One region of the Paenibacillus sp. EKM206P genome, then DNA from elsewhere that is predicted to be linked to it. Evidence: riboswitches for the same ligand, from Rfam matches in the RefSeq annotation. Region 1 holds a riboswitch; each other region holds the start of a gene.
What was found. A riboswitch is a leader RNA that binds a small molecule or an ion and turns the genes downstream of it on or off. The one in region 1 is predicted to bind thiamine pyrophosphate.

Region 1 (4,606 bases):
TAAAGTCAATACAACTTTGACACTTTAATTCGCCACCAGACTGCCTCAATCCTGACTTGAGGAGTCCACAAAACCCTCCTTTTACAAGGTTATTCGACAAAAAAACACAATCCCGACTACTAAACTAAGAAAACGGGCCTCAAGCCCTTGTTTTAGACCTAGGCACATTTTCCCCTAAAACGACCATCCTCCTAATCGGCATTTTGAACACACATGACCATCTTCCTGTTTTATGTCAAAAGCGTTTTACTTTGAAAAAATGTGGGTATAATGATTGAAACATAACCAAGCAACCTACATAGCATTGCGACATCAAGTACATACAAATAGTCCTATACAGACGTCCTAAGCAACTCAATCTGAATTTGACAATATGGAATTGGAGGAATGATCTACATGAATACAATGAACTTAACCGTCCACACCCTGATGCCCTTTCACCACCAATACCAACGTGCCAACGCGGTGAGTATGCAGAAGAAAGAAGATAGCTCGGAGAAGAAGCTCAGCTTTCAGGACATTTTGAATGAAAAAATGGGTAAAAAATAAGGCGCCGTTTATCCGGTTGCATGACTCGCTTTACATAAGCCAAAAAGCCGTAGTTTCCTACATCGACTGTAGAGAACCACGGCTTTTTTTGATTCATGCGTTCCTAAACTCACACATTCGTTTTACTGACCGCCATCCCGATACTGCTCTGCCTTCTCACGCATCCCAGCGGCCACTGCTTCTTCGGTGTTCAGCCCCTTATCCGCTGCATAGGCGCGAATGTCCTGCGTGATGCGCATACTACAAAATTTGGGGCCGCACATCGAGCAAAAATGTGCTTCCTTGGCTCCCTCTGCTGGTAGCGTTTCATCATGGTAGGACAAGGCCCGCTCGGGATCAAGCGACAGATTGAACTGATCCCGCCAGCGGAACTCAAAGCGTGCCTTGGACAAAGCATCATCCCGCTGCTGCGCCCGTGGATGGCCCTTCGCCAGATCGGCAGCATGTGCTGCAATTTTGTAGGTAATGACACCCTCACGGACATCATCCTTATTCGGAAGACCCAAATGCTCCTTAGGCGTAACATAGCACAGCATGGACGTCCCGAACCAACCGATCATCGCCGCCCCGATGGCTGAGGTAATATGATCATATCCGGGGGCAATATCCGTCGTGAGCGGTCCCAAGGTATAGAAAGGAGCTTCCTTACAAATCTCCATTTGCAAATCCACATTCTCTTTGATTTTATGCATAGGGACATGTCCCGGCCCCTCAATCATGACCTGAACATCATGCTTCCATGCGATTTGCGTTAGCTCGCCCAACGTTTCCAGCTCTGCAAACTGTGCTTCATCATTCGCATCATAGATACTACCTGGACGTAGACCATCCCCGAGAGAAAAGGCCACATCATAGGCTTTCATAATTTCGCAGATTTCTTCAAAATGTGTATACAAAAAATTCTCCTGATGGTGCGCAAGGCACCAGGCTGCCATGATCGACCCGCCACGGGACACAATTCCCGTCATTCTATTCGCCGTCATCGGTATATACCGCAGCAATACACCCGCATGAATTGTAAAATAGTCCACTCCCTGCTCCGCCTGCTCGATCAGCGTATCGCGATACAACTCCCACGTCAGCGCTTCTGCTTCGCCGTTCACCTTTTCAAGTGCCTGATACAGCGGCACAGTTCCAATCGGTACAGGAGAATTCCGAATGATCCATTCACGTGTGGTATGGATATTACGGCCTGTGGATAGGTCCATAACTGTATCCGAGCCCCAACGCACAGCCCAGGTCATTTTCTCCACTTCCTCCTCAATCGAGGAGGTAACCGCAGAATTACCAATGTTCGCATTGATCTTCACGTGAAAATGACGCCCAATGACCATCGGCTCACTTTCCGGGTGATTGATATTCGAAGGCAAAATGGCTCGTCCAGCCGCCAATTCCTGCCGTACAAACTCAGGCTCCACCCCTTCGCGGATCGCCGCAAATTCCATTTCGGGCGTAATGATCCCTTGCCGTGCATAATGCATTTGCGTCACTGTACGACCTTGCGAAGCACGAAGCGGACGGTTGGTCACGCCGGGAAATTCAACTGTCTCCCGTTTGGAGCCAGGTTTCAGTCCATTATCCTCTGGTTTGACGGCGCGTCCCTCGTAAGCCTCCACATCGCCCCGTTCCAGTGCCCAAGCTCGCCGTAATGGAGGCAGGCCCTGACGGATATCGACCTGATAGGCTTCGTCAGTCATGGGACCGCTCGTATCGTACACACGCAATGGCTCATGATGCTCCGTGCCCTGCGGCGTATGTGTAGGATGAAGAGCAATTTCCCGCTCTGGGACGGCAATGTCCGGCCGCGAGCCTTGAATATATACCTTACGGCTCCCTGGAAAGGGCGTTACCCCACTGGCTTGCTCCCCGTTTGTCTTCTCTACCCCAACTTCCCTTGTTCCTGCCAACCTTACTTCTGCTGATTTAAATTCTGTTCCTTTTGTTCCTTCTACTTCTGTCGGCTTCATTGTCCATTCCTCCTGTTTCGATGAAATGACACACCGATCCGGAACCATTCCCAGGGTGGCGCTGATCTATGCAAAAAAGCCGGTTCCCGAGGGAACCGGCTAATCTAACGAGGCAGCTATCCAGACCGTGCACATGTGGAATAATCCTATTCCAATGCGTCACCGTAGACAGCAGCTGCGTATACATTTCAATGGCCGATTACTTCCCTACGCTGGTATGATCCAGATCAGGTGCAAAGGGTCCGGAATCTTACACGATTCCATCTCAGCCCGGCATTACAGGCTCCCCCAGTAACTGCGATACTTCTATTCACATGAGGCGGACATAACAGACATCCCGCCATCCTTATCAGACTACTTCAAATTTATGGCTTTGGCAACCCTTCTAGGTTCCATTTAGCAAGAAGACGCTCCTCACCAAATCACTTTGCTTGCTTCAACTGCATTCATTCTTGTTACGGAAGCATAAGCCCCATTTCCTTCGCCGCTTCGATCAAAATCGGAGCAAAGTCATGTAGCGTCTCGGGTGCAAGCCGGCTGACCGGACCGGATACAGATAAAGCCGCAGTGACCTGTCCCTTCCGGTTCACAATTGGTGCGGCCACAGCAGCGGCCCCTGGCTCCCGTTCTTCATAGCTGGTCGCATAGCCCTTCTCGCGAATGTCCTGCAGCTGGGCTTTATAGACCTCCGCGTCTACCGAGGGCGGCCATTCATTCCCGCTTAGCAGGGCTTCCAGCTCCTGCGGCGGCATAAAGGCAGCCAGCACCTTACTGGAGGCTCCTACAGCCAGCGGCATACGCGCACCCACAGGCGCAACCCTGCGGATCGCCTGATTGCTCTGCACGGCTTGTATGCGAATACGCATGTTGCCGTCCCGTAAGTACAAGCTGACCGTTTCGCCCAGACGGTCACGCAGTCCTTCCATTGCAGGCTGTAACAACACCGCCGGCTCGTCACTTTGGGACAAATGTGTGGATAGCTCCCAAATGCGGAAGCCAAGTCGATATTTTTCCGTTTCGGCATTCCGAACGACAAAGCCCCGATCCTCCAACGTAGTCAGCAGCCGATGAACCGTGCTTTTATGTAGACCAATTTTGGAGGCAATCTCCGTTAGGCCAAGATCCGAATCTGCGGTAAAACACAGCAATATATCAAGTGCACGCTCTACAGCGCGAACGGTTAATTTACGGTCTTCCATTCGTGAACCGCTCCTCTTGTATCCATATTCGTTTCACACTATGAAACATGGTTACATAAATTATATAGAATAGTCGCGGCTACTGTAAACCGATGTTTTTGTGACAACCATATTACAGAACGAGAACAAACATCGACAATTCTTTGCATCATTTTTACTTTTCCGGTTCAGGCGTTGACTTTGGATAACCCCCATCATACGATAATAGGTATCTATACGGATATACACTATCATTTTCAAGTGGAATTATACCTAAATTCTATTGAAACGAAGATCAATTTTATATAAGGAGGCTCTTACATGATTTCTACATCCCAGCGCAACTCTCAGCTACAGACCGCTGTTCAGGAGCCGTCCACCCCACTCTTTAATCCCCGTCTGCTGCGGTTCAAGCACGTTGTGATTGCTCTGCTGCTGTCGGTCGTTTTTTTTCTGTTGTTTTGTTTTATTGCCTTGCATGCTTACATCGCATGGGTACTTACGAATCCTACCGTCGCGCCGCTGTACTCTAATCCGATGCAGGCCAAAAACATGCCTTATGAGGAAGTCAGCTTCCCTGCCAAGGATGGTAGCCGCATGGTACAAGGCTGGTATATCCCGGCGGATCAATCGCGGAAAACGATTATTTTCAGCCATGGTTATGGAGCTAACCGCGAAGAAAGCTGGATTCCCATGTATGATCTGGCGCATTATGCCCACAGTTTGAACTTTAATGTGGTCATGTTCGATTATGGATTCGCGTCACAAAACAGCAAATCAGTCGCAACCGGAGGCAAAGCGGAATCCCAGCAGCTTCTCGGAGCGATCCAGCTTGCGAAGCAACGCGGCTCGTCGGAGATTATCGTATGGGGCTTCTCCATGGGGGCAGGAACCGCTCTTCAGGCGGGCTTG
Region 2 (4,606 bases), on a different contig from region 1:
TCATCATACGGTCCGTCCGTGTCAGCCCGTCCATGGTCGCTACAGCCACGGGAAAAAAGCATACTAAGGTAATGACCATCAGCTTGGGCAGCATGCCAAAACCAAACCACACCATGAGCAGCGGCCCCAGGGCGATGATCGGAATGTTTTGGCTCAGGATAAGCAGCGGATACAGGGCGGATTTGAGAAAAGGAATGGTATGAAGAACGATGGCGATCAACAGTCCCGTTGCTGTCCCTATAGCGAATCCCACAAGTGTCAGGCGAATTGTAGCCCATGTATGGGCACCAAGCAGCGCCGTCTGGGCCATGCCCTCCTGTACGATGAGGGATGGAGCTGGCAGTAGCCAGGATTCAATATGTAAATAGGAAACCGCCCCCTGCCAGGCTGCTAAAAAGAAGAGGACCGCCACAAGGGGCGGCCATACGCTTTTCCACCAGGATGCGTTCTTGCCTTTCGGATTCATGGGCGATATTTCTCGGTCAGCTTGTTCATGCTGATGCCTTGTGGGTTATGTGCGATTTTGATCTGTGAAATGACGCTGGGACTGCCCGCTTCCGTCAAAGCCTCATGCATTTCTTTAACCACTTTCAGCAACTCGTCGAGCTCGCCCTCCATGGTCGTATCCAATGGGTTCACCTGATGTTTGACACCGGAGCGCTGAATGACCTCAATCGCCTTATCTACATACGGGTAAGAGTCCTCGTTATTAGGAGTTTTAGGGATTACTTGAATACTGAGCAGTGTATTAGCCATGCAAATTCACCTGTCCTTCATTTGGAGTGTTTTAGAGAAAATAGGGTGGTTTAAGGCGTTTGAGACCGCTCCGCGTTTCATTTGGTCTTACGATCGCTGTTGCAGGGGGATTCTTGGATTATTTAAGTTTTCAAAGGTAAGAATTCCCCTGCAAAGGCGAACGCTCCGCTTCTCCAGATTCAAATGAACCGCTCCGCTGCTGCCCGCCTTAAAAGCACCCTATTTTTAAAGCTGGTTTGTGCGGCATTTTTAACACACAAGCGCACCTACTTAGCGCTTAGATAATATGAAACTAAAGAATAAACCAAGTTGAACGAGAACGAAGTGGGCGGAATGGTGCTGTACAAGCGTTAGCGTTCGCTTTAAAAGCTTTCCGTAGGAAAGCTCGCTTCGGAAGCATAACCTCCCCGGATTTCTACATTAATCATAAGTTTTTATTAAGAAATCCGGGGTGGTGGCGATGGGAAGCACCATCCGACTGCGTAGTGGCGCTTCGTTCACTTCTCTAGTTCAGTCTTATTTAGCGTTTTAACAAATGGTCAGCGCTTGGGCAAGAAGTCGTTTGTGAAGGCCTTATCGACTTCCAAAGGCTTGCTGAGCAGCTTGCGTTCGTACATCCAGTCCGAATAGTTTTGCCATACCTCCGCTTTTTGCACGCCCCATTGCGCGGCATCATCCTGATAACGTGGGCTTAGCCATTTTTGGCTGGCAAGTACCAGTTTTTTATCCAGCTCCGGTACAGCTTTGCTTAAGATGTCCGCGGCTTCTTCCGGATGGGCGATAGTGTATTCATAGCCTTGGGCGGTAGCGTCCATGAACGCTTTGACCAGCTCGGGATCATTTTTTATCGTCTGTTCGTTGCTCACAATTACAGGCGTATAGTAGTCGAGGCTTTTGGAATAATCTTTTACATACAGCATATCCAATGGCTCATCTCGAAGTTGGGCCTCGATTCCGGTCCATGCGTAGAAAATCCAGGCAAAGTCGATATCCCGCTTCACGGCTGTAAAATAGTCTGCATTGCCCATGTTGACGATCTTCACTTTGCTCACATCGCCTTTGTCTGAATCCATGATGGATTTCATGACCGCTTCTTCTACGGGAGAGCCCCAACCGCCGTATTTTTTACCTTCAAAATCTTTCGGGCTTTTAATTCCGCGATCTACCGGGGCTGCGAAGCCTGAGGTATTATGCTGAATCACCGCAGCGATGGATACAAGCGGCACACCTTGCGTGCGAGCCTGTGTGACGCCTTCTTGGTAGCTGATACCAAAAGGTGCAGCATTAGAAGCAACCATTTGATCGGCTCCGCCTGAACCAGGTTGAACAATTTGGACATTCAAACCTGCTTTTTCGTAAAATCCTTTGTCCTTGGCGACATAGAGTCCCGTATGATTCGTATTGGGTGTCCAGTCGAGCACGATTTTAACATCTTTGAGCCCCTTTGCCGGAGTAGACGTTTGAGTGTCGGTAGCGGAAGCCGCTTCTTGGGATGTAGGGGGACTTCCACCGCAAGCGGTCAGGGTCAGGGCCATGAGCCACAGACTGATCAGTCCCAGGGTTAATATTTTCATGCGCTTCATCGTTAGTGTTCTCTCCTTTTGATTACCCGTTATCCATCCAATCAGACAGCTTAAGTTTCCCATTTTCATAAAAATAACATCTGCCGGACGCGATCTTTCCAACAACTTAATCCTCAACAAAAAAAGCGCCCCGAGTTTCCGGGACGCTTGCGCTTGTATATACCAAAGTAAGGGATGGTCCTATGTAAAAAAGGCACATCTTGCTTAAGCATTCCTACGCTGGCATTACCCAGATCAGGTTGTAAGGGTCAGTGTCTTGGGACACACTCTCAGCCGGCCGATTCCAGCACCCCTGGCATTGTATGGTTTAATGGGTTCATTTATTCGGGTTTACTACGACGATTATATGCTTTGAATGCAGGTCTGTCCAGCATGAAGGGAGAGATAACGGTTCATTTGCCGAACGACAGGGTACACTTTTACTGTGAGCTTTGATCTGAAAATGAGTATGAATCAATCCGATTCGATCCGGTCATGTTATTTTCAGAACAGCTGCGCAGGTAGGTTCAGATGGGCTGGTGCCCAATGGCATGGCGTAGGTAGAGAATTCTAATTCGTGAAAAGGAGTTGTTGTACTGTGGGTAAAACGGAAACATTGGATCGCAACCAACTGGAACAAGCCATTGTGAAGGCTTTGGATAACAACAAATTTTGTACGTTAGGTACGGTAGAGGGTGGCAAACCGAAAGTACGCTATATGGCCCTTTTTAACGATGGAATGAACATTCATCTGGCGACAGATCGCAAAACGCATAAAGTGGATGAGCTAAAGGACAATCCGAATGCTTATCTGCTGCTGGGTTATGAGGTTGGCGGTACGAAGGAAGTTGTTGAAGTGGAGGCTACCGTCCAAATTACAGCTGATGAGGGGCTACGCAAACAAGTGTGGAACGACTCCTTGAAGGAGTGGTTTTCCGGACCGGACGATCCCGATTATGTCATTCTGGACGTGAATCCGACTCGCATTGAGTATGTGGGTCAGCAAACGGAGCGCCAGGTGTGGAAGAAATAATACGAATATAAATGGATAAGCCAGTAAATCTCCAATTTTTTCAGGAGGTTTGCTGGTTTTTTTATGTTTGAGAAAATTAATTATTTTTTCATAAATAATTTTAAGTAAATGACTACTCTTTTGTCTGGCGTTGGATTAAAATAGAAATGGTGAGTTCAAGGCTTACATATATGTGCAAAAGTATGTATATGAGGCATACACCTTAATGAGGAGGGGTATATTTTGTTATTACGTAAAAATTGGTTTAAAGGGTTTACAGCAGCAGTTGTAGCTTGTAGCATGCTGGTGTTTTCAGCCGCTCCATCCTGGGCAGCTAGTGATTCTCGTGATAGCGCTACGGTGAATTTGCGGATCATGGAAACAACGGATATCCATGCGTCCCTGATGAACTACGATTACTATTCGGACAAAGAAACCAACGAGTATGGCTTGGTTAGTACAGCTAGCTTGATCCAGAAGGCACGTAGTGAAACAAGAAACAGTATGCTGTTCGATAATGGTGATTTGCTGCAGGGCAACCCATTAGGCGATTATATGGCCCGCAACAAAACCTTTGAGAAAGAAGGCGGTGTCCATCCGGTCTACAAGATGATGAACCTGATGGGCTATGATGCAGCTACAGTGGGCAACCATGAATTCAACTACGGTCTCGACTTTCTGGACAAATCGCTCAAGGGAGCTGATTTTCCTTATGTAAATGCGAACGTTTATGTTGATAAAGGGGGCCAAGCTACTAAGAATTATTTTACCCCTTATCAGATTCTTGATAAAACAGTAACGGACGAGAAGGGCGAAGAGCATACACTCAGAGTGGGTGTGATCGGTCTGGTCACACCTCAAATTATGCAGTGGGATGAAGCCAATTTGAAGGATAAAGTCGTTACGAAGGATATTGTGGAAACGGCGAAAAAGTTTATTCCTCAAATGAAGACGGAAGGTGCTGACATTATTGTCGTGCTTGCGCATACCGGTTATGAGGATGTGCCACAAACGCCACTGATGGAGAATGCCGTTAAGTATTTGAGCCAGGTGGACGGAATTAACGCTATTCTGTTTGGGCATGCTCATAAATCTTTCCCTGGCCCTGATTTTAAAGATATGAAGGGTGTAGATCTGGATAAGGGAACCATTAATGGGGTACCAGCCGTGGAAGCTTCCTCATGGGGCAAGGATCTGGGTATCATTGACCTGAGCCTAGAAAAGAAAAATCGCGAGTGGAACGTGACTAACTCTCAATCTCAAGTGCGTCCGGTTG
Region 3 (4,606 bases), on a different contig from region 1:
TTTCACGGATGAAAAATCTGCAGCAGCTGCGGGTTACTTTGAGTACAAATGTTATAATGGCTTAAAATAATCACCCTCATGGGTGGTTTTTCTTTTTTTAGGCAGATCCATACCAAAAAACCTTAAAATTCACTGTTTTCAATATTCCGATATGGTTGCAGAATGTGCTACAATAAAGCTTTGAGAGAAACGAAATGCATATGAAATAAGAACAGTCGGCAATGCCGATGACAATAAGGAGCCAAAAACAGCTTATGAGTTTATTGACTGTAGAAAATGTATCCCACAACTTTGGGGACCGCGCATTATTTAAAAATGTTTCCTTTCGATTGCTTGCGGGGGAACGTGTAGGTTTGGTAGGAGCTAACGGTGTTGGTAAATCGACACTCATGAACATTCTCACTGGAAAATTGCTTAAGGATGAGGGTAAAGTGGAATGGACTCCACGTGTGCGTTACGGCTATCTGGATCAGCATACCAAGCTGACACCGGGCAAAACGGTACGTGATGTATTGAAGGATGCTTTTCTTCCTTTGTTGGAATTGGAAAAGGAAATGATGCAGATTACTGACAAAATGGGGGATGCTTCTCCTGATGAGTTGGAAGTGTTGCTGGAACAGATGGGTGAAATTCAGGAGCAACTGGATATGGGGGATTTTTACCTCATTGATGTAAAGGTTGAAGAGATGGCGAATGGACTAGGTCTGTCGGCGATAGGACTGGATCGGGATGTATCCGCACTTAGCGGCGGGCAACGGACAAAGGTTCTTCTTGCTAAGTTGCTGTTGGAAAAGCCGAACGTCCTGTTGCTGGATGAACCTACCAACTATTTGGATGTAGAGCATATTGAATGGCTTACGCGCTATTTGAAGGATTATCCTTATGCTTTTATTCTTATTTCACATGATACTGAATTTATGAACCAGGTCGTTAATGTTATTTACCATCTTGAATTTGCCAAGATGACCCGTTATTCAGCTAATTATGAAAAGTTTCTCGAAATGGCGGATCTGAACAAAGCCCAGCATATTGATGCTTATGAGAAGCAACAGGATTTTATTAAGAAACAGGAAGATTTTATTCAGCGTAATAAAGCGCGTGCCTCTACCTCAGGCCGAGCAAAGAGCCGTGAAAAGCAGCTTGATCGGATCGAACGTATTGATAAGCCTGAAGAAGCCGCAAAACCAACCTTTCAATTCAAAGAGGCACGTGCAAGCGGAAAGACGGTATTTGAGGGTATTGATTTTGAGATTGGTTATACACATGCCCTTTTGCCTAAAATGTCCATGACGATTGAACGTGGCGAAAAGATTGCAATTGTCGGCTACAATGGTGTCGGTAAATCGACATTGCTCAAAACCATATTGGGAAAAATTCCGCCAATCAGTGGAAAAACTTATCAAGGTGATTTTTTGCAGCCCGCTTATTTTGAGCAGGAAGTAAAGGCCGAGAAAATTACACCGATTGACGATGTGTGGAATGAATTTCCGCATTTGAACCAGCATGAAGTACGAGCGCATTTGGCGCGTTGCGGTTTGAAAAATGAGCATATCACGCGTCCGCTATCTGCGCTCAGTGGTGGAGAACAGGCTAAAGTCCGTCTTTGCAAACTGTTAATGCGTGAAAGCAACTGGGTACTGTTCGATGAGCCTACCAACCACTTGGATGTTAAAGCAAAGGATGAGCTGAAACGTGCCTTGAAGGAATACAAAGGGACCGTATTGCTTGTATCTCACGAACCGGACTTTTACGAGGATTGGGTAACCAAAACGTGGAATGTGGAAGAGTGGTCAAGTAAAGTTAACTAAAATCAGCTAAATCCAGTTCCATCAAATTTCACACGAAGTGGGGTTTGCAGAATTAGAAAAATATGCTAAGCTATCTTTAGCTTATACAATAAAATAGTCACACTAGGGGAGCCGCCCATGCGGCTGAGACGGAATAAATGGATTTCGGACCCTTTGCACCTGATCTGGGTTATGCCAGCGTAGGGAAGTGAGCGCCGTACAAACAAGGCAACACCATCTTTATTTTTGTTTGTGCGTGGGACGATACACGTATACGGATTCATGGTCCGTTCGATTATTGGACGTTCGTTAAACCACTTCCTTGGGGAAGTGGTTTTTTTGCGTTTCGTTCATTTTAAGTAGTTCGAGCTTCCGTAGACGATTCACATATAATCCCCTTTCATTCCTGCTGGTAGACGTGGCTGGCTAAGCTTAGATCCTTTAGTCCAATGTGAGGTGAAGACAAAATCGAATTACACGCAATTTCGATGGAAAAGGGCACTTTTGCACAAGCCGCCCAAGTGGCTGCTGTGATTTGTCCGTATGTTCATTATGTACACGCACGTTTAAAACAGAATGGTGCCTCTGCATTGCTTTCTTTGACTCGCAGCCTGGTGGAGCAGGAAGTTCCTTTGCAACAAATTGTAGTAAATGATCGTGTGGATGTAGCTTTACTTACTTTGGTTGGAGCCGTTCAATTACCAGCTAATGGATTACCTGTTGTGGATGTGAAAAGCCTACTTCCAAAGGGTACACGCTGTGGAGTGTCTGTACATTCCTTGGAGGAGATGCAAATTGCTGAGCGGGCAGGAGCGGACTATGTACTTTATGGTCACGTATATGAGACCCATTGTAAGCCCGGTATTGTACCGCGGGGTTTAGCTCAGCTTGAACATATTTGCAGGCTGTCGAACATTCCGGTGATTGCGCTAGGCGGCATACAACCGCATCATATCCCGGAGCTTTATAGGGCCGGAGCAAGCGGAATTGCGGTGATGTCTGGTATATGGGAGGCTGAGTCGCCCGTTGCAGCTGCAATGGAGTATAGGCGAATGGCAGACCTTGTAGTTCACAGCCTGTAGCGAGAAAACGAGAGTAGAGGCAAGCTGAAAGCAGAAGGGTTTATGGAGAGGAGATACGGAACAAATGCTAAAGATACACACAGAGGAAAGAGTGATTGGACACGCTGAATGCTTGGTCATAGGTGGAGGTGTCATCGGCAGTTCCATTGCTTATCATGTGGCCAAGGAGGGAAGAAGTACGATTATGCTGGAACGATTGATCCCGGGTGAGGGAGCCTCAGGAGCAGCGGTTGGAATGCTGGCAGCGGAAAGTGAAGAGTTCACCGGCTCTGAGCTATCACGATTTGCTCGCATAAGTCGAGATGCATTCCCTGAGCTTGTCTGTGATCTAGAGCGTTTGTCAGGTATTTCGGTGGAATTCCGTACTGAAGGGTTTGTGACCCCTTTCCGTACGGAGACTGAAGGCCAAAAACGCTGGAAAGCTGCTAAAACGCGAGAGGGTGATTGTCCTATCTGGTGGGATGCGAAAGAATTGGCCCGACGAATTCCAGGTTTGGATGAACAAGCGATCGGGGCAATATATCGTTCAAAGGAGACACAAGTGGCTCCTGTCCAGCTTTGCCGTGCTTATGCAGGTGCTGCTGCGGTGCTGGGAGCAACGGTATGGTCTGGTACACAGGCAGAGCAACTGGTCATACAGGATGGTCGAATTTGCGGTGTCCGTACAGATAGTGGTTTTTTTTCCTGCGATCAGGTCATTATTGCCGGAGGCTTGGATAGCATGAAATTGCTAGCGCAGGTTGGGTTTGAATATCCACTTTATCCGGTCAAGGGCGAAGCGGTAGCGGTCTCCTTGAAGGATCACCCGTTAGAATACACCATTTATGCTGATGATATTTACCTCGTGCCTAAACAGAATAACGAGCTTTGGATTGGGGCAACGAGCCTTTCGCATCAATATGACGAAGAAGTAACCGTAGGAGGCTTGGAGGGGTTGCTGGCACGTGCCTCTGCCTGGCTGCCGCGCGTCCGTGAAGCTTCTTTTATACGTGCTTGGGCGGGCTTACGTCCGCAGGCTGTATCAGGTCATCCTTTTATAGGCATTGTTCCTGGGGTCGAGGGCGTATATGCTGCAGTCGGGCATTATCGCAACGGTGTCCTGCTGAGTGATGCTACCGGGCGTGCGATGGCAGCTATGCTTAATGGGGCTTGTGCAGCAGAACTTGGGATAAGTAGTTTTTCTTCTGAGCTCCTCAAGGAGAAAAGCTTATGAAGCTGACGATTAACGGCCAGAGCCTGACCTTTTCTAATCGAATCACTCATGTGAATCAATTGCTACATGAGCTTGATGTAAAGGTGAAAACCGTAGTGGTGGAGCTGAATCGGCATATATTGACCCGTGAAGATCATGATGAAGCGGTACTGAAAGATGGAGATTGCCTAGAGATTGTACATTTTGTGGGAGGCGGTTGATTATGTTAACCATTGGAAAAGCATCTTTTACCTCGAGGTTATTGTTGGGAACAGGAAAATTCTCTGATCTGGATATCCAATCCCAAGCAGTAGAGGCTGCTGAGACGGAAATATTGACGTTTGCTGTACGGAGATTGAACTTGGAGGAACGGGATAAGCAGCATTTTCTCGATATGCTGGATTTGAGCCGGTATACACTTCTTCCCAACACAGCAGGGGCTACAACAGCAGAGGAGGCGATTCGTATTGCCCAATTGGCAAAAGCCTCCGGCCTGTGCGATATGATTAAAGTGGAGGTCATTGGGGATAGCAAGACACTGCTGC
Region 4 (4,606 bases), on a different contig from region 1:
AAAAGGTCCACTGGACGAGTCGTTAAACCAAACAACAAACCTACCGCAGCCATACTCAGCGCACGAAAGCCCAGATGCATGCCTCGGTAAAAGCTTTCCTGCGTCACATGGATCAAGCCCCATGTCCACCAGGTCGTCACCCCTTTGCCGAACATCATCATGCCCGTTGAAGTTGAAATAAACACCAATATAAAGGGAGACCCGTATAGCAGCAGCCTCTTCCATGGATGGCCTGACCAGACAAGCAGCAACAGCATAGCACACGCAACATTAAACATGACATTCGGATCATGAATGACTATAACGACCACAAACAGGATGGAAAACATCACGAGCTTTAGGCCCGGATTCACGCGATGCAGCCATGTTTTATGATGGGGAAAGGACAGGTTCATACTGTAGTTCCCCTTTCTGAATCCGCCATGTATCGGTACAATATCGACGGACAATTTCCGGGTCATGGGTGACCATCACAATGGCCGTGCCCGCCGCTCTCAGCTGCTCCAACATATCCAGCATGACAAAGGTATTACGCGCATCCTGCCCAAAGGTCGGTTCATCGAGCAGCAGCACTTCCGGCTCACGAATCATAGCCGTAGCAATACTCAACCGCCTTTTTTGGCCTAACGAAAGCTGATACGGATGCCGCTCGTCCAGCCGCTCCAGTCCGAACTGTACGAGCATCCGATCGACCCGTTCCCGGCACTGTTCAACGGTATACAAGCTCTTGGGTAACGAATACTCTAGTTCCTTTCGTACGGTATGCGCTACAAATTGCAGCTCGGGATTTTGAAACGCGAACCCGATACGCTCTGCCAGTTGTTCTGTACTGCCTGCCTCAATTCCGCGCACGCTATAACGTCCCTGTGTGCGAAGTAAGCGCATCATGGAGAGCAGTAGCGAGCTTTTGCCAGCCCCGTTTTCACCAACCACGCCAATCCAGTCGCCAGGCTTCACCTGCGCATGCTCCACATAAATCACTGAACTTAAACCGCGGAGGCCGCTAAAATGTTCTAGCTCCAGCACATCAGTCCCCGCACCATTCTGTTGCGTCACTGCTTCACTCCAACGTGGCGAAGACGCTTCATTCCATACTCCCGGATACCACACGCCGTACTCGGACAATGCCTGCCGGTGCACATGAAATACTTCTTGGGCCCTTCCATCTGCAATGATCTCCCCTTGAGCAGAAAGCACCACAATCCGATCCACATCATGGACAATTTCATTAATTTTATGCTCCACAATCACCAGTGTCTGGTCTACCGAAATGTTGCGAATGGTATCCCACACCTGTGTAGTGCCTTCCTCGTCCAACAAAGCCGTGGGCTCATCCAGAAAAAGCACTTCTGGCTCCATAGCCAGCACAGACGCAATCGCCAGCCGCTGCTTCATTCCCTGTGACATGCTGCCAATGGGCATATGTATATCATCCGTCGATAGACCCACCTGTATCAGCAGCTCGCGAATACGGGATCGCATCTGCTCCCGGGGAACCTGATTATTTTCCAACACAAAAGCCAGTTCCTCATCTGCATATGACATACAGAACTGCGTATCAGGATCTTGAAATACAATACCTGAGACACTTGGGATTACAGCAGCATCGCATTTCATAGGCACTTCTATCGTGCGTGGAATCAGACCGCTTAACACTTGGAGCAGTGTTGATTTACCGCATCCACTCGGTCCCAGTAGCAGCAGCTTTTCCCCCTTGCGGACAGACAAAGACATATTGTGAAAAAGCAGCTCTTGCTCACCGGGGAATTTCAACCGTAGCCGGGTGATCGAAGCCACCACATCTTCGGTTGCCCGGCTCATCAATCCAGCCCCTTATAATCTTGTTCCGTTGCAGGCCTCAAACTTCGCGTGACTCCGGTTACCTCCAATGCCTTAGCCAGATAGAACGCGAATACCCCGGCAATCACAATACTGCCAATCATCCGAAATCCAATATACAAAACATAGTTCCAAGTCGATAGCTGATCAATATACCCGTAGCTGAAGTCTAAAATCAGAGAAGTGACAGCCGCCCCAGCCGCAGCTAGCGAAGCAACCCACAGGTTTGCGTTCCGATACAGAAAAGCCGCAAAAAACAGCTCCGCTCCCAAGCCTTGCAGCAGGCCATAGTACAAGGTGGACATACCCCATTCGCTTCCCAAAAAAGCACTGACCGTTGCCGCTGCCACCTCTGCCAAAATCGCAACACCCGGCTTGCGAATGATGAGATAAGCAAACGTACCTGCCATAAACCACATGCCATACATCAGTTGCTCGGCGTGTAGACCCAATGGTTTCATCAAATCATAGGCAGGTCCCCATATTTTGTAGATCAACCCGAACACAACAGCGATCACAATCGTGACCAAAATATCCGTCAGTTTCAACCCTTTGGACGCTCTTACAGCAGTATTCATTATTGCGTGCTCCCCTTTTTCCTTATAGTTGGCCTCTTGGCCATGAAAAAAAGCTTGTCTGGAGCTGAATCTCCAGGCAAGCTTTATGCGCAGTAAAAGGTGAAGCACCATACAAAACATCATTCGTCGATATGCCTTATATAACCAGTAGTCTAAACTACTACACTGATACCCAGCCAAGTCAGGATCAAGGTAAAATGCTAGGACATACATTGAATCTATCGACAACCGCAAAAAAAAGCGGCATTCCTGTATAGTGTTCTTGGTTTCTCTACGCTGGCATTACCCAGATCAGATTTCACGGTCAGTGGCAAGGGCCACCCTCTCAGCCTGACTTTCTCAAGCTCCCGACAATGCTTTTTAATTCACTATAATATATACCACATCTATGGCTTTGACAATCCTATAATCCGAAGAAACGTTTAGCCGTTTCCGTCGTCGCGATTTCGATCTCCATCATGCTTCGACCTGTACATTCGGCTATCGTAGCAGCAATGTGAGCGAGATACATGGGCTCATTACGCCCTTCTTTAGGCTTCACAGGCAAATTACGCGGGGTCAAAAATGGAGCATCCGTTTCAATCATCAGACGGTCCAAGGGAATATCTCTGACCAGTTCACGCAGATGCTTCCCCCGCCGTTCGTCGCAAATCCAGCCGGTGATTCCGATATACAGTCCCATTTCTACATACGTACGCAATTCATGTTCCGTGCCGGTAAAACAATGCACTACCGCTTTATCGACAAGCCCTTGATACTCCCGAAGCATAGCGACAAAGTCCTCATGTGCATCTCGTTCATGCAGAAATAACGGCATTTTCAGCTCACCCGCCAGTTGGATTTGCTCGCCAAACCATCGGCGCTGCACATCACGTGGCGAAAAATCACGGTTATAGTCCAATCCGCATTCCCCTATGGATACGACCTGCGGCTGACCCGCCAACTGGCGGAGCTGCTGAATCGTGTCTGCACTGCAGTCTTTGGCATCATGGGGATGCACGCCAGCTGTCGCATACAGCTTGCCCGGATAACGCGCTGCATACTGAGAAGCTTCCCGACTGCTGCGGACACTGGTCCCGGTAATAATCAGCGGTGAAATCCCTACAGCCGCGGCTCTCTCTACCACCTGTTCCCGATCTGCATGAAACGAACGATGCATCAAGTTCACACCAATATCAATTAACGGTGTACCCCTTTCCATCTCAATCCCTCCCTCGCAAACTACAATCTTGGATCAATCGGCTCTGATTCCAGAGATAGTGCGGCAAGGACGCATTCATGAATACGATCTACCGTATCCTTGCGGACAAAACGTTCCACGCCTTCCATACCAAGCGCTCCTTCCATCAGGGCATGACGCTCCTTTTTGTTCGTTCGACGCTGCTTCAGACGCTTTAAATTCTCAGGGGCAAGATAATCCATACCGTAAATGATGTGCAAATACTTCCGGCCTCTCACCTTGATTGCAGGCTGAATCATCTTGTCCCGATTTTTCATCAAAAAGCGTTCCGGCTTGATCACAATCCCCTCATGACCATCCTCTGTCATCTCGTTCCACCAACGAATGACCTCTTCCTCGCTTGCTTCGTCCGTGATCACGCGATACTCTGTCTCCATAAACAGGGAAGACAGCCCAGCCAGCTCCCGGTTTTGCTCCATATGCCAAATATGAGAATGGTCGAAAAAAGTCTTTCCGCTGTGTGCCAGCGTATGAAACGGTGCGATACGAATCTCATCCAGACCGTCCACATCCCAGCAATATTTTTGAAAAGCCTCTTGAAACGTCACGGCATTCGCGTACTTCTGTTCCATTTCCTCCAACCAGTCTCCAACCTCTCGGCCCGCAACCTTCGCCTGCTTCAGCTTGTCTACCAGCTTACTGCGATCCAGCAGAGCTGCTTCACCCACATGCGCATACTGTGCAGCAATCAATTCCCGAGCCTTGAGATTCCACGGTACAATTTCCGCATCCAGCAACACAAAATCCGTCTGGTTCCGTTCAAAATATCCGGCAGTCCGTAGATCCACATTCAGCTTTTCCAGCACTTGCTTCCCAAGGCTTTGTTCAAAGAAAGCTCTCCCGCTCCGACTGTAGATCGTGCCCAATGTCGGGTAGCCTACATACTCGACAGCGGCCTGTTCGTTTTTGAATAATAGCAAAATAGCCCGGCTACCCATATGTTTTTTCT

Region 2: it holds a riboswitch for thiamine pyrophosphate, as region 1 does, so the genes downstream of both, G9G53_RS12570 (ABC transporter substrate-binding protein) here and thiC (phosphomethylpyrimidine synthase ThiC) in region 1, are expected to answer to the same signal.
Region 3: it holds a riboswitch for thiamine pyrophosphate, as region 1 does, so the genes downstream of both, G9G53_RS07805 (thiamine phosphate synthase) here and thiC (phosphomethylpyrimidine synthase ThiC) in region 1, are expected to answer to the same signal.
Region 4: it holds a riboswitch for thiamine pyrophosphate, as region 1 does, so the genes downstream of both, G9G53_RS20920 (ECF transporter S component) here and thiC (phosphomethylpyrimidine synthase ThiC) in region 1, are expected to answer to the same signal.

The regions. Positions count from the first base shown of each region.
Region 1 is NZ_JAAMNQ010000019.1:18,191-22,796, reverse strand. It holds gene G9G53_RS24280 (hypothetical protein) at 397-549, shown strand; gene thiC (phosphomethylpyrimidine synthase ThiC) at 672-2,516, opposite strand; TPP riboswitch at 2,704-2,816, opposite strand; gene G9G53_RS24270 (IclR family transcriptional regulator) at 2,972-3,715, opposite strand; gene G9G53_RS24265 (alpha/beta hydrolase) at 4,016-4,606, shown strand, end outside.
Region 2 is NZ_JAAMNQ010000005.1:56,590-61,195, forward strand. It holds gene G9G53_RS12560 (ABC transporter permease) at 1-466, opposite strand, end outside; gene G9G53_RS12565 (MTH1187 family thiamine-binding protein) at 463-756, opposite strand; gene G9G53_RS12570 (ABC transporter substrate-binding protein) at 1,296-2,339, opposite strand; TPP riboswitch at 2,534-2,643, opposite strand; gene G9G53_RS12575 (pyridoxamine 5'-phosphate oxidase family protein) at 2,917-3,351, shown strand; gene G9G53_RS12580 (bifunctional 2',3'-cyclic-nucleotide 2'-phosphodiesterase/3'-nucleotidase) at 3,574-4,606, shown strand, end outside.
Region 3 is NZ_JAAMNQ010000003.1:241,805-246,410, reverse strand. It holds gene G9G53_RS07815 (hypothetical protein) at 1-70, shown strand, start outside; gene G9G53_RS07810 (ABC-F family ATP-binding cassette domain-containing protein) at 255-1,808, shown strand; TPP riboswitch at 1,903-2,011, shown strand; gene G9G53_RS07805 (thiamine phosphate synthase) at 2,276-2,869, shown strand; gene thiO (glycine oxidase ThiO) at 2,934-4,082, shown strand; gene thiS (sulfur carrier protein ThiS) at 4,079-4,282, shown strand; gene G9G53_RS07790 (thiazole synthase) at 4,285-4,606, shown strand, end outside.
Region 4 is NZ_JAAMNQ010000012.1:109,250-113,855, reverse strand. It holds gene G9G53_RS20930 (energy-coupling factor transporter transmembrane component T family protein) at 1-395, opposite strand, end outside; gene G9G53_RS20925 (ABC transporter ATP-binding protein) at 370-1,821, opposite strand; gene G9G53_RS20920 (ECF transporter S component) at 1,821-2,417, opposite strand; TPP riboswitch at 2,668-2,777, opposite strand; gene G9G53_RS20915 (TatD family hydrolase) at 2,821-3,618, opposite strand; gene G9G53_RS20910 (polynucleotide kinase-phosphatase) at 3,639-4,606, opposite strand, start outside.